Regions from separate parts of the Streptomyces sp. NPDC015032 genome, predicted to be linked through region 2. Evidence: riboswitches for the same ligand, from Rfam matches in the RefSeq annotation. Region 2 holds a riboswitch; the other holds the start of a gene.
What was found. Region 2 has a riboswitch for cobalamin ahead of metE (5-methyltetrahydropteroyltriglutamate--homocysteine S-methyltransferase). Riboswitches for the same ligand answer to the same signal wherever they lie in the genome.
Positions count from the first base shown of each region.

Region 1: it holds a riboswitch for cobalamin, as region 2 does, so the genes downstream of both, ACF08M_RS06725 (CbtB-domain containing protein) here and metE (5-methyltetrahydropteroyltriglutamate--homocysteine S-methyltransferase) in region 2, are expected to answer to the same signal.

Region 1 is NZ_JBIBVN010000003.1:206,763-214,120, reverse strand. It holds gene ACF08M_RS06745 (GTP-binding protein) at 1-605, shown strand, start outside; gene ACF08M_RS06740 (pirin family protein) at 837-1,802, opposite strand; gene ACF08M_RS06735 (tetratricopeptide repeat protein) at 1,987-2,352, shown strand; gene ACF08M_RS06730 (CbtA family protein) at 2,898-3,671, opposite strand; gene ACF08M_RS06725 (CbtB-domain containing protein) at 3,699-3,911, opposite strand; adenosylcobalamin (AdoCbl) riboswitch at 3,915-4,061, opposite strand; gene ACF08M_RS06720 (histidine phosphatase family protein) at 4,171-4,794, shown strand; gene ACF08M_RS06715 (family 16 glycosylhydrolase) at 5,114-5,992, shown strand; gene ACF08M_RS06710 (dihydrolipoyl dehydrogenase family protein) at 6,365-7,358, opposite strand, start outside.
Region 2 is NZ_JBIBVN010000017.1:69,591-76,948, forward strand. It holds gene argB (acetylglutamate kinase) at 114-965, opposite strand; gene metE (5-methyltetrahydropteroyltriglutamate--homocysteine S-methyltransferase) at 1,291-3,609, opposite strand; cobalamin riboswitch at 3,769-3,988, opposite strand; gene ACF08M_RS23410 (esterase/lipase family protein) at 4,572-5,966, opposite strand; gene ACF08M_RS23415 (alpha/beta fold hydrolase) at 6,586-7,358, opposite strand, start outside.

The sequences.
Region 1 (7,358 bases), on a different contig from region 2:
ACGACGCGTCGGCCGAGCGCCTGCGCGGCGTCCTCACCCGTCTCAACCCGGGCTCACGCCTCGTCGAGACGGTCCGAGGGAGGGTGCGCGCCTCCGACGTGCTCGGGACCGGCCTCTTCGACGTGGAACAGGCACAGCAGGCCCCCGGCTGGGTACGGGAGCTCAACGGCGACCACGTCCCGGAGACCGAGGAGTACGGGATCTCGTCCACTCTGTTCCGCGCCGACCGGCCCTTCCACCCGGGCCGGCTGTGGCAGCTGATCACCGAGCGGTTCGACAGCGGCGAGTTCGGGACGGTCCTGCGCAGCAAGGGATTCTTCACGCTGGCCGGGCGCCCCGGGGTGACGGGCCTGTGGTCCCAGGCGGGGTCCGTCGCCCGCTTCGAGCCCGCCGGGATCAGCAACGCCGGAGCACCCGAGCAGCAGGCCCAGGAACTGGTGTTCATCGGAACCGGACTGGACCCGGCGGCCCTGCGCGCCGCTCTGGAGAACTGTCTCCTGGACGGTGAATGGACCGGCGGCGAGGATCCCTTCCCCGTCTGGGACGCCCCCGAAGCCCACGAGACCTGCGCCCACGAGCAGCACGGCACGGGGCTGCCCGTCTGAAGACCCCGGGCCGGGTGGTGGTCGCAGCCACGGCATCACCCGGCCCGGTCAGCATTGGGCCGGCATGAGGTCCGCCAAAGCGGCTTACGCACGACCACGACCTGGAATCCCGGGCACCTGCGACGGAAACCTCCACCGCGACGAGGGACCGATTCCGCCCATGCGTACGGGGCCCGGCTGCCGCAACCAGGAGTGCACACCGGACCCCACCCACATCAATATCAATGCGGTTCAGCGCACCCTCCCCCGCGGCTTCAGTGCCACAGGCGGCAGTTCAGGAGCGGGCAGCCGGCCCCCCTCGAAGCCATGCACTTCCCCGAACCGGGCACTGGTCATCCAGTCCGCACGTGCCTCCTCGATCTCCTCGTGCGACCGCCCGATGAAGTTCCACCACATCACGATCTCCTCCGCGAAGGGCTCGCCGCCGAGGAGCATGAGACCCGCGTCGGTGTCCGCACGCAAGGGGAGTTCGGTGCGGCCGCAACCGAGGTAGAGCATGGAGCCGGGCAGCACGGGAACGCCGTCGACCTCGGCCTGGCCGGACATCGAGAGCACCGCGTACTCGAAGTCCGGGTCGAGCGGCAGACGGGCCCCGGCTCCGGCGGTGAGAGACAGGTCGGCGCCGACGATCGGGGTGTACGCGGTGCCGGGCGAGGTGGCGCCGTCGAGTTCGCCCAGGATCAGGGTGGCGGTGAGGCCGGGGGCGGTGACGGTCGGCAGTTCGGCGTGGTGCTGGAAGTGCGGCTCGACGTGACGGTGGGCACCCGGCAGCGCCACCCAGAGCTGCGCACCGTGCAGAAATCTCGCGTGGGACTTCGGGCTCTCCTCGGAGTGACTGATGGCCCGGCCGGAGGTCATCAGCCCCAGTTCGCGCGGGCGGATCGTCCGGAGGCTGCCGAGGCTGTCCCGGTGCAGGACCTCGCCGTCGTGCAGCCAGCTGACCGTCTGCAGGCCCATGTGGGGGTGCGGCGGCACTTGCATCCCGGGCTCGCCGGCGATGTCGTCGGGGCCGTAATGGTCGACAAAGGCCCATGCGCCGACCATCCGGCGGCCCAGATTGGGCAGGAGCCTGCGGACCTCGGTGGACTCACCCAGCTGGACATGGCGCGGGGTGAGAAGTTCACGTACAGGCTCGGCGACGACGAAGCCCCGTCCTCCGCAGACGGAGAGTGCGGCCTGGCGATCGAGATTACTCATGGCGCTCAACCTATTCCCGTGCGGACCCGGGGTGCCGGTACCCACGCCGATAATGTAGTGGAATATTCAACCAGTCCGCCATGTTCTTCCACCAGAAGCGCGGCTGAACATGTGGCCGGGCCAATGGCGGGGCGGGGCCGGAAGCGATCCGGAGCGGTCCGTGAACGAGGAGGTCAGAGGTCAAGTGAGCGACACCTATTTCGAGTTCGGTACGGAAGCCGATCGCTGGGACCGTGCGCGGATGTTCTTCGAAGCGAAGGAGTACATGACCGCTGCCCGGATTCTGGAGGGGCTCGTCGAAGAGGTGCCGGAGCAGGTCTCCCCCCGGCTGCTGCTGGCGCGGGCCTACTACCACTCGGCTCGGCTCGGCAGGGCCGAGACGGAGCTGCGGGCGGTGCTGGAGCGCGACCCGGTGGAGCCGTATGCCCGGCTGATGCTCGGCCGCACACTTGAGCGCCAGGGGCGGGACGCGGAGGCGACCGGTCACCTGCGGATGGCTGCGGCGCTCTCCGGGGACTTCGGCTTCGACGAGGGCCGGACACGGTCCTGAGGGCCTCTCGTCCGGATCACACCCGGCTCGCGGGGTCCGGCCCGGCCCGCAGAAAAGTTCCGGGCGGTCGCGAGGGGCGTTCGACAGACGGTCCAGCCATTCCGTCAGGAGTGCTCCCTCGGCGGTGGTGGCGGTGGCGGCGGTGGGAGTAGCGGACCGGCATGCGTCGGTCCCTCCCGGCAGCCGGGGCTAAGGGCTGTCCCGTAATCCCTGGTGGATCAGCGCGCGGCGGCAGATGCGGTGCATCGCAAGGCGGAGGGACGTCCGCATACTGGATGTATTCGGACGTTCCGACAACGCGGCGAGGATGGGGCCTCCCCTGCTCGAGCGCAGCCGAGAGCTTGGGGAAGTAGCTGTCGTCGTGCGCCCGCCAGGGATTACGGGACAGCCCTTAGGCATGACGAGGCAGCGGAACCCGCCGGAAAGCTCCCGGCGGGTTCCGCTGCGCGCTGATGACGAGATGCCCTCGTGCGTGACGACATGCCCACTGCCGGTCAGATGCCGGCTGATGGCCAGATGCCGGCTGATGGCGAGCGGTGCGTCGGTCAGCCGGCCGCGGTGGCCGCCCGGTTCGCCGCACCCTGGCCGGTGGTGACGCTGTCGGCCCCCGACGCGAGGAGCCGTTCCGTCAGGTGGCCGAAAACGAGGCCGAAGGTGACCCACAGGATGGCCTGTACGGCGAGCGTGGTCAGGCGGAACTCCCACAGCAGCGCCGCCGGGAAGTCCTTTCCGACCTCGTTGAACGAGGGCAGGAACGCGTAGGCGAGTCCGATCACGACGACGTACGCGACGGATGCGGTGATCGTTGCGTTCCAGTTGCCCAGGCGGGGGGCCAGCCGTCGGCCGAGGATCACGGCGGCGACGGCCAGCAGCACGCCGAGGGCGACCATCAGGAAGAACAGCGCGGTGCGTCGGCCGATGGTGTCGGGGTTGCCGACGGCCGGCGGATTGGCCGGGTACTTCAGGAATGGCACGACGTACACGGTCAGCAGGGCCGCTCCCGCGATCAGTGCGGCCGTGGCCCGGGGTCCGAATCTGCCGATCCGGCCGAGGGCGTAACAGAAGACGAGGGCTGCGATGCCGCCGATCGCCACTCCGAAGACGAGCACACCGGTGGCGAGTCCGGCGGTGGACTGCATGGTGCGGCTGACGAGTTCCTCGCCGCCCCCGTGGTCGTGGCTGTGCGCCTCCTCAAGGGCAATGGCCGCATCGACGCGGGACTCACCGAGGAAGTACGCGACGAACAGGGCAAGTACGCCCGCGGCCAGGCCGGCCAGCATGCCGCGGATGAGCAGGGCTCTGACAGATATGGAGTTCATGAGGTTTCCCCTGGATCGGACGGTACGTCAGTGACAGGGGAAGCCGAGGAGGTGGCGGCCGTCGTGGACCCACTCGTGGACGCCTTCGCCGGAGATGACCGCGGTGGCACCCTGCTCGGCGCCGACGAAGTACAGCAGTACGAGCATGAGGATGCCGAAGAAGACCGCCCAAGGGGCAATGGCCTTCCCGGAGATGGGGGTGATCGCCGGTACGGCGGGGGCAGCGGCAGTCCGTGCCATGGCAGAACCTCCTGAGGGAACACGCGTCCCAATCGTGGTGCTGGAACGAAGGTGCTGGGTCTGACTTCCCGTACGGGGACGGGTTCACAGTGGCGCGACCGTGCCGGACTCTCACCGGACTTCCGTCACACCTTCGTCATGTTCCTGGGACGATACCGCCTGGGACCGGGCCTGGCCACGGTGCCGGTGGCAGGGCCGGAGGGCCTGAACGCCATGGTGAGCACACGTGAGGGCCAGAATTCAGGGAGTCGACCCGGTCATGACGGTTCAGGTGATGCTGATCTCACCGGCGCTCAACGCCTCGCTGCGCGAGGCGCGCTTCGACGGTGATGCTCCGATCGACCCGGCCGGGGCCCGGCGGGCCCGGGCCGCCGCGCCGGCGGTGCCCGTGGCCGACCGGTATGTACGCGGGCCCTCCGCGCGGTGCACCGGAACCGCCGACGCCCTGGGCTTGCACACCGATCCCGAACTCTCGCTCCGGGACTGGGACATGGGCCGATGGACCGGGCAGCGGCTGGCCGAGGTGGGCACGAACGAACCGGACGCCGTGTCGGCCTGGCTGACCGACCCCTCGGCGGCTCCGCACGGCGGCGAGTCCCTGCTGGAATTCTGCGCACGGGTCGGCCACTGGCTGAAGTCCGTGGGGACCTTCGGCGCGCCCGAGGAATCCATGCAGCATTTGGACGGCGACGCGGGCGGCCGTGTGCTGGGGGTCGTCGGGCCCGCGGTGGTACGGGCGGTGACCGTACAGGCGCTCGCTCTGCCGACGGAGGCGTTCTGGCGGCTGGATGTCGCCCCGCTGACTCTGACCACGCTCAGCGGCCGGTCCGGACGGTGGAATCTGCGCTGCGGGCAGCCGCTGTCCCCCACCGCGGGGAACTGACACCTCCCACGGCCCGCACCACAGCATGAACGACTGATGTGCCGGAACCATCCATCAGCGCCGAGGGCAGTGGTGCAACTGGTCGCCCTGACCGTCCGGCAGACGTGTCGCAGGAGGAAACCCGGTGGGAATCCGGGACTGCCGCGCGGCGGTACCACCACAGACGCATGCAAGAAGTGTGGTCCGTACCAAAGCCTTGACACGCTCTTGGTTCACTTCTTCAATCTCAGACAGAACGGAAGCCTTTCCCCGCTCCCCCCATGATGAGCGTTTGCCATGCCCATGACAGCTGCTCGATTCCGCACGGGAAGGACCCCCCATGACCTCCCCCCGCCTCACCCGGCGTCTCCTGGTATCCGCGCTCTCCTTACTCGCCCTCGTCTCGGCCTCCTCCGGCCTCGCCGCCGGGGTGCCGCTGCCCTCGCCGCGGCCGTCGGTGACGGCAGGGGCCTTCACCGACGATTTCGACGGGCCCGCGGGCTCCGCAGTCGACGACGGCAAGTGGCAGATCGAGACCGGCGACAACGTCAACAACCACGAACGGCAGTACTACACGGCCGGCAACAACAACGCGGCACTCGACGGCCAGGGACATCTGGTCATCACCGCACGCCGTGAGAACCCGAACAACTACCAGTGCTGGTACGGCACGTGCGAATACACCTCCGCACGCCTGAACACCTCCGGCAGGTTCACCCAGACCTACGGGCACGTCGAGGCCCGGATGAAGGTGCCGCGCGGTCAGGGCATGTGGCCCGCCTTCTGGATGCTGGGCGACGACATCGGTCAGGTCGGCTGGCCCGCTTCCGGCGAGATCGACGTCATGGAGAACGTCGGCTTCGAACCCTCCACGGTCCACGGCACGTTGCACGGTCCCGGCTACTCCGGTTCCGGCGGCATCGGCGCCGCCTACACACTGCCGGGCGGCCAGGCGTTCGCCGACGACTTCCACACCTTCGCGGTCGACTGGGCCCCCGACTCGGTGACCTGGTCGGTCGACGGCAACGTCTACCAGCGCCGCACACCCGGCGATCTCAACGGAAACACCTGGGTGTTCAACAAGCCCTTCTTCCTTGTCCTCAACCTCGCTGTCGGCGGCTACTGGCCCGGTGACCCCGACGGCAGCACCTCCTTCCCCCAGCAACTCGTCGTCGACCACGTGCGAGTCACCACCAGCGATCTGCGGCCGCCGGCCTGACCGGCCCGCTCCGCCCGACCCCTCGGCCACGCCGGCGATCCGGGGCCGGGCAGGAGCACCGTGGCACGTGCCCCGCCCGGACCGGCCGGCACCGGGGCGCGGACGAGTGCGCGGATGCTGCGGGTGACCGGCGCGACGGGGCAGGGACACGCCACTGGCGCACCGGGCGGCGTCGGGCCGTCGGGGCGGTCGCTCAGGACGCGCTGGTGTCGCTGGACCCGTTGCGCCGGATCGGGGCCGAGGTCGCAGAGCCGATGAGGACGTGCTCGGCGCACCGCGGCACCCTGCACGAAATCCCTGCTCACGGCCGTCGTCAGGTGGGTACGGATGCCGCGCCGTCCGGGGAGCCGCCGACGACGGGCGGACCGGGCCCTATGCGTCGCGGTACGCCTCCAGCAGGCGCAGCCAGACCTCGCTGATCGTCGGATAGGCCGGAACGGCGTGCCACAGCCGGCCGATGGGGACCTCGCCCGCGACCGCGATCGTCGCCGAGTGCAGCAGCTCGCCGATGCCCGGTCCGACGAAGGTGACACCGAGCAGGATCTCCCGGTCGAGGTCCACGACCATGCGGGCGCGGCCGCGGTAGCCCTCCGCGTACAGTCCGGAGCCCGCCACCGCGGCCAGATCCTGGTCGATGGCGCGCACCCGGTGGCCGGCCTGCTCGGCCTCGGCGAGGGTGAGGCCGACGGAGGCGGCCTCGGGGTCGGTGAAGACGACCTGCGGGACGGCCGCGTGGTCGGCGGTGGCCACGTGGGCGCCCCAGCGGTCGTTCTCCAGCAGCGGCACTCCCGCGGCGCGGGCGGCGATCGCGGCGCCCGCGATGCGCGCCTGGTACTTGCCCTGGTGCGTGAGGAGCGCCCGGTGATTGACATCTCCGACGGCGTAGAGCCAGGTCGTGCCTTCGACGAGGCAGCTGTCGTCGACGGTGAGCCAGGAACCGGGCGTCAGACCCACCGTCTCCAGGCCGAGGTCGCCGGTGCGCGGGGCACGGCCGGTGGCGAAGAGCACTTCGTCGGCCTCGACACGCTCGCCGTTGTCGAGTTCCAGGATGACCGGCCCGTCCGGGGCCGCACGCCGCAGGGATGTCGCCGAGACACCGGTACGGATGTCGGCGCCCGCCTCCGTCAGCGCCCGCGCGACCAGCTCACCCGCGAAGGCCTCCATCTTCGGCAGGAGCCCCTTGCCGCGGATCAGCATCGTCACCCGGGCGCCGAGGGCCTGCCAGACGGTGGCCATCTCCGTCCCGACCACACCGCCTCCGACGATCACGAGGCGGCCGGGCACCTCCTTGGCGCTCGTCGCCTCACGGCTGGTCCAGGGGCGAGCCCCGTCGATGCCGGGCAGGGCGGGGACGACGGCGCGGCTG
Region 2 (7,358 bases):
ACGTACGCCCGAGATCGCCTCACATCGTGCGGCTCCCGCCCCGCATCGGTGTCAGGGGCGGGGCGCCGCAGGTGCCCGTCGGCGGTGCGTGAGTGGCGCACCGTCCGCGGCGGTCACGTGCTTCTCCCGTTGTGGTCCGGGCTGTTGTCGGGAACCACGGTGGTGCCGGGGCCGGTCTCGCCGAGGACGCCTCGCAGCACCGCGTGCGGCACGCGGCCGTCGAGCACGTGTGCCCTGCGCACGCCGCCGCGGACGGCCCGCAGGCAGCCTTCCATCTTCGGCAGCATCCCACTCGCCAGCCCCGGCAGCAGCCTGCCCAGCGCATCGGCGGTCAGGCGCTCGATCACCTCGGTGCTCTGCGGCCAGTTCGCGTACAGCCCCTCCACATCGGTGAGCATCACCAGCCGCTCGGCATCGAGGGCCACGGCCAGGGCCGACGCCGCGAGATCGGCGTTGACGTTGTAGATCTGTCCGTCCTCACCGCGTGCCACGGGGGAGACCACCGGGACGTGCCCCTGCTCCAGGAGCGTGCGCACCATGCCCGGGTTCACGTCCACGATGTCGCCCACGAGGCCGATATCCACCGGTCGGCCGTCCACCAGGGCCGGTCGTCGCACCGCCGTCATGGTGTGTGCGTCCTCGCCCGTCATGCCCACGGCGAAGGGCCCATGGGCGTTGATGTGGCCGACCAGCTCCCGCTGGACCCGGCCGCTCAGCACCATGCGCACCACCTCCATGGTCTCCGGCGTGGTCACCCGCAGGCCCGCCTCGAAGCGGGATTCCAGGCCGAGGCGGTCGAGCATCGCGCTGATCTGCGGCCCGCCCCCGTGTACGACGACCGGGCGCAGGCCGGTGTGCCACAGCTCCACGATGTCCCGGGCGAACGTCCGTTGCAGGCTCGCGTCCACCATGGCGTTGCCACCGAACTTGACGACGACCGCGCGGTCCCGCAGTTCTTCCGGCAGGGGAAGTGACCCGGTGGACGGATCCGCCTCCGCGCGCTCTGTGACGACCGGTCTCACGTCTGCCCCCGCCTCGTTCACGAACCGTGCCCGCCGTTCCCCGACGGCATACGAACCGACGGGTGCGGACTGCCGAGATTTTCTTAGCTTAGCCTAACCTAAATAATGACAACCCTGGTGTGGATCGGCCTGTCTCCCGGAGCTTGTGCGGAGGCGCGCGGTGTGCCTGTGCGTGGAGTTGCCAACCGGGCGGGCCGAGCAGTGCCGGGCCGGCCCGCGCCGGGGCCGGGGCACGCGCAGGTGCCCCGGCCCTTCGGGCGCTTGCGGGTCAGGACGCGGGCAGTTCACCGCGGACCGTGCGGGCCGCGGTGACCAGGTTCTCCAGGGACGCCCTGGTCTCGGGCCAGCCGCGGGTCTTCAGGCCGCAGTCGGGGTTGACCCACAGCCGTTCGGCGGGAATGGCCTTCAGCCCCTTGCGAAGGAGTGCGGCAGCCTCGTCCGCGTCGGGCACGCGGGGGGAGTGGATGTCGTACAGGCCGGGGCCCGTTTCGCGCGGGTAGCCGTGAGCGGCGAGTTCGCGGGCCACCTGCATGTGGGAGCGGGCGGCCTCCAGGCTGATGACGTCGGCGTCGAGGTCGTCGATGGCCTGGACGATGTCGCCGAACTCGGCGTAGCACATGTGGGTGTGGATCTGGGTATCCGGTCGCACGCCGCTGGTGGTGAGACGGAACGACTCGGTGGCCCATTCCAGGTACGCGGGGTGGCCCGCCGCGCGCAGGGGCAGGGTCTCGCGCAGGGCGGGTTCGTCGACCTGGATGATTGAAGCCCCCGCGCTCTCCAGGTCGTCGACCTCGTCGCGCAGGGCGAGGGCGACCTGTCGGGCGGTGTCGCCGAGCGGCTGGTCGTCGCGGACGAAGGACCAGGCCAGCATGGTGACGGGTCCGGTCAGCATGCCCTTGACCGGACGGTCGGTGAGCGACTGGGCGTATGAGGTCCAGCGCACCGTCATCGCGGCGGGGCGGGAGATGTCGCCGGCCAGGACCGGCGGGCGGACGTAGCGGGTGCCGTAGGACTGGACCCAGCCGTGCTGAGTGGCGAGGTAACCGGTGAGCTGTTCGGCGAAGTACTGCACCATGTCGTTGCGTTCGGGCTCGCCGTGTACCAGGACATCGATGCCGGTCTTCTCCTGGAAGGAGATGACCTCGCCGATTTCGGCCTTGATCCGCTCTTCGTAACCGGCCGTGTCGATCCGGCCCGCGCGCAGGTCGGCGCGGGCCGCGCGCAGCTCATCGGTCTGCGGGAACGAGCCGATGGTGGTCGTCGGCAGCAGCGGCAGCCCGAGGTGGGCACGCTGGGCGGCGGCACGCCGGGTGTACGGCTGGGAGCGACGGCCGTCGGTGTCGGTGATGGCCGCGGTCCTGGCCCGTACGGCGGGGTCGTGGGTGATCGGGGAGTTCGCGCGGGAGGCGAGGTCGGCGCGGTTGGCGGCGATCTCCGCGGCGACGGCGCCAGTGCCCTGGGCCAGTCCCTTCGCCAGCGTGACGACCTCCGCGGTCTTCTGCTCGGCGAAGGCGAGCCAGCGAAGGATCCGAGGGTCGATGTCCCTTTCGGGCGCTGTGTCGAGGGGGACGTGCAGCAGGGAGCAGGAGGCGGCCACGTCGACCCGGTCGGCGAGGCCGAGGAGAGTGGCGAGGGTGGCCAGCGACTTCTCGTAGTCGTTGATCCAGATATTGCGGCCGTTGACGACGCCCGCGACGAGCCGTTTGCCGGGCAGCCCGCCGACGGCGGCGAGGTCTTCGAGGTTGGCGGCCGCGGCGTCGGTGAAGTCCAGCGCCAAGCCGTCCACCGGGGCCTTCGCCAGTACGGGGAGCGCCTCGCCGAGCCGGTCGAAGTAGGAGGCCACGAGCAGCCTGGGCCGGTCGGTCAGATCGCCGAGTCCACGGTAGGCGCGGGCAGCGGCGTCCAGCTCGGCCGGGGAGCGGTCCTGGACCAGCGCGGGCTCGTCGAGTTGGACCCATTCCGCGCCGGCCGCACGCAGATCGGCGAGTACCTCCGCGTAGACCGGCAGCAGCCGGTCCAGCAGGGTGAGCGGTTCGAAGCCGGCCGCCACCCCGGGGGCGGGTTTGGCGAGCAGGAGGTAGGTGACGGGGCCGACCAGCACAGGACGGGCGGTGTGTCCGAGCGCGAGGGCTTCCTTCAGCTCGGTGACCTGCTTGACGGAGTCGGCGGTGAAGACGGTGTCCGGGCCGAGCTCGGGGACGAGGTAGTGGTAGTTGGTGTCGAACCACTTGGTCATCTCCAGCGGCGCCACATCCTGGGTGCCGCGGGCCATCGCGAAGTAGCCGTCGAGTGCGTCGGCGCTGACCGTCTCACGATGCCGCCGGGGGACGGCGCCGACCATGACACTGGTGTCCAGGACATGGTCGTAATAAGAGAAGTCGCCGGTGGGCACCTCGTGGACACCGGCATCCGCCAGCTGCTGCCAGTTGGACCGGCGCAGACCGGCCGCCGTTTCGCGGAGGGCGTCGGCGATGACCCGGCCCTTCCAGTATCCCTCGACGGCCTTCTTCAGTTCCCGGTTCGGGCCCTGGCGGGGGTAGCCGTACACGGTGGCCCGTGCTGCCGCGGCTGCGGGCTTCGCTGTCACGGAAATCTCCTTCGCGAGATGACTCCTTGAGATCCCGGAGACGGGACACGGGCGCGAAGGGTGACGAACCGGACGGATCGGTCGCACCTCGGGGGTGCTCGTCCGTCTGGTATGTACGCCGACCCGCCCACGAGGTCACCGGGATATCCGCACGCGATCGGTCACGTGCGGACAACGGGCAGGTCTTCGGACTCGAGGGCACGTCCGCCGAGGCGGACACCTACTGGCCGTCGCTTCCCAGATCCGAGGCCCGGATCCAGTGCGTATGACGGCGGTTGTTCCCACTCACCGCTGCGGGGCAGTCCCGGATTCCCACCGGGTTCCCTCTTACGACGCGCCTGCCTGGCGGACAGGGCGAACCAGTTGCACCGGCCAGACTAGAGGCTGGGCTGTTCCCGGGGCACCGCTCTTCACATCCCGGAACGTGACATGTGACACGGGACCTGCCCGGCAACCCCGCCTCCACCGTGCACCGGAGCAACGGTGAGGCTCCTGCGTGAGGTTGGCTGCGCCGGCGCGCGGTACTGACGACGCGCCCTGCGTTCCGCCCTCCCTGTAATGCTTTCGGGGGCGCTCTTGATCCGCGATCGCGCGGCATGTCTCCAGGGCCAGGTCGCCGAGATCCGCAGGCGGAGGGGACCATGCCGGTCGGTTCGGCGGCCCCGGCGCCGACCTGGATCGTGCCCGGTGCCACGCGGTCGCAGCGGCCTGAGCGCAGTGGAGCAGGCGGTGGTCACATTAGTGGCATCGGCAAGATCTGCCGGCAAACGTGCGCCCGTGTGCCCGATCACCCCCGAACCGTCGGTGGAGACGTGCTTGGGACGGGAACCGTTACCTGCATGCAGAAAGTGCCCTCCGCTTGGACCGACAGAACCCCCTCGGCAAGGTTCATCGTCCCAACTCGGAAGGCACTTTCGTGTTCCCGCCCAAGACCCGGACGCCGCTCAAGCGGAACAGCGAGGTTAGCGGACTGTTACGCTCGGCCCCTCGACAGGGGGATTCAGGGCCGCATAGTTGTCACGATCATTCCACGTCTGGATTTTCACGCTCACTTGAGGAGCGCTGTGGGGATTGTACCGGTTCGCGCTGTAGAGTTGATAATTTCCTGCCCCCTGGAGGGAGAGATTGGCAACTCTGACCTCGCCGGCTCGGGTGGCGAAGGCCGCCTCATGGCTGCCAGGCTCATTCCTATTCTTGCTTTCCTTTCGGCTGAGCGAGAGATCTTGGCGAGTCATAACGCATTGCACGTTATCTCCGTACCCTTGCGGTGTGTAATACCAAAAGGTGATTCCGAAAGGCTGCCGATAGTGCCCGCATCCGCGGATCCGGAGGACCGGGGTAACCTCTTTTTCGGGGCTGACTTCCAGGCAGGACTGCAGCCATGCTTGAACCCAGTTATCGCCACTATTGGTCCGAGATAGTTCGTTGCACTCCGTCCTGTTTCGCATCTTGGGCGCATGCTTGTCTTTTTCCCCGTTGGTGGTTTCGGTGAGCGCGTCCAGGGCTTTTTCTTGCGTCCATGGATCGCTATAGTAGCCGTCATGCGACAGGCATGTCGTGACCACGTTATCCGCCCCCCGGAGGGTAGAAGTCTTTCCACCCCGTACATTCGGACCATTCCCTTCGTATGCCCAGCTCCCCTGTGCGGTAATTCCGAATACGACACCGTCACACAGGCCGATCTGAGGCAGTCCTCCGTTTCTGGAGTTCGTGTGGATTGCCGGCTCGTCGTCTACATTTGAGCGGAAGGTTGTGTATCGGGGGTACCCGTCAATCCCCTGCGGTGCCTCGTCACCCGAGTTGAGAGACCGCAAAAAGCTTGACCCGCTTGCCATGTCCCGGCACTGCTGATCACACTTCTTGGCAAGTTCTGCTGCGCGCCCTACCAGTCCATTGTTCCTCCATAAGAAAGCTGCAATCCGGGCAACGTCGGATGCTCCAGTCCCCACATCGGCCACGATTGTGCCGTGGTGGGGGCTTCCCATGGATACGAAATGCTTCACCTTGTCCACTCCGCCTAACTTCTTGATGTAGGCGCGTGCGACGAGACCTCCCATCGAGTGGGCTACGACATCAACCTTCCCATCCGGTGATGTTTTTGCAATTCTGTTAGCTTCTTTGGAGAAGTCCTCGGCGATGACGTCGATTCCGGGATTATCCTTACCGCTTTTCGTCATCTCGCTGTAGTCGTAACTATGCAGTTCGCTCTCTTTGTAACCCTGCGTTTTAGCATAATTCCGCATGCCGGACCAGACATTTTTGTCCGAGTTCCAACCGTGAACGAATACAATGGGGCGGTGTGAACTGTCGGCGTATGCGCTGGTCTGGGTCTGGGTCTGGTCCGGGGTGGCAGGCACGGGCTGTGCGCTGGCGGGTACAGCCGTCGTCGCCGAAAGGCAAAGTGTGGTAGCTACTGTCACGGTCCATGCGGGACTTAGTCGCTTCCCTCGCTGGGCGGTGATATTTTTCGGTGTTGCCGACGGGAGCGGAGTCTTCAAACTGCGGATCATGTTCGGAAACCTTTCGCTGTGTCTTGAGTCGAAGCATTCAGTGTGCATGCCAGTGGGCTCTGCGGAATTTCCGCCACCCGTAGGGGTGCGGAGTTTACCGGCGCAGTGGTTAAGATCATGACGCCGGAAGGGCGATACCGAATGCGACGAGCGTTCGATTCATCGCTTCCCGGCTTCACGTCATGAAATGACATCGCCAGTTCTATCAGTGCAGGGGGCTTTCATTCGAGCGATCCTCGAGGGCTGGCAAGAACCCATCGCATAGGCCGAAACGCCGAGCATGAGAGAAATTTGACATTGTTATCCTCGGCTCATACTCCAGCCGTAGATCGTGATCTTGTGACTGGGCACTCCAGTCGGTCACTTCGGCGATCAGCCTGTTCTGCTTCGCGAGGCGCACCGGGTACGCACCGAGCGCGGTCTCAACCGCGTAGTTGAGACCGCGCTCGGTGCGTGTTCCTGTAGCTCAGTTCTCGTGTATGACCGTGCGCAGGCGGGTGGCGAAGACGTCGGGGGTCTCGACGAACCCGGTGTGGCCGCCGGGGAACATCGTCGGCTCGGTGCCCAGCGCCTGGGCGAGCGCGCGGGAGGTTCGGTCGCAGAGCTGTCCGGCGGAGTCTTCGCCGATGCCCACCACGATGCGAGTGGTCGCCGCGCGCAGGGCTGCCGGGTCAGGCTGCCAGTAGGTGCTGGCGCGCATCTCGTGCGCGAACCAGCGGCGCTCGTCCGCCACTTGTTGCGGATCGCGCTCCCCGCCGAACATCTGCTCAATCACGGGCTCGGGCATCGTGATGCCGGCCTGGGCGAAGAACTTCTTCCAGGCCCCCGTCACGTCGCCGGAGAGGTAGGTGGCGATGAGGTCCTCGGTTCCTGTGCGCAGTTGCTCTCGGTCCTCCAGCAGTTCGATCAGCGGTGGCTCGTGGGCGACGATGGTGTGCACCTGGCCAGGATGGGTCCGGGCGAGGGCCAGCGCGCTGACGGCGCCGCCGCTGGAGCCCAGGACGATGGCCGGTCCCGCGTCGACGTGGGTGATCAGCCGGGACAGGTCGTCGGCGCGCAGTTGGGGTGTCGAGTCCTGGTCGGGTTCGTCGAGCTTGCTGCGGTTGATGCCGCGTGGGTCGGTGGTGAGCACGGTGTGGTCGGTGGCGAGCAGCTCGGCCAGCGGGGCGAAGGCTGCGGCGTCCATCGGGGCACCGGCCAGCACGATGAGAGGACCCTTGCCGCGCACTTCGTAGTGCA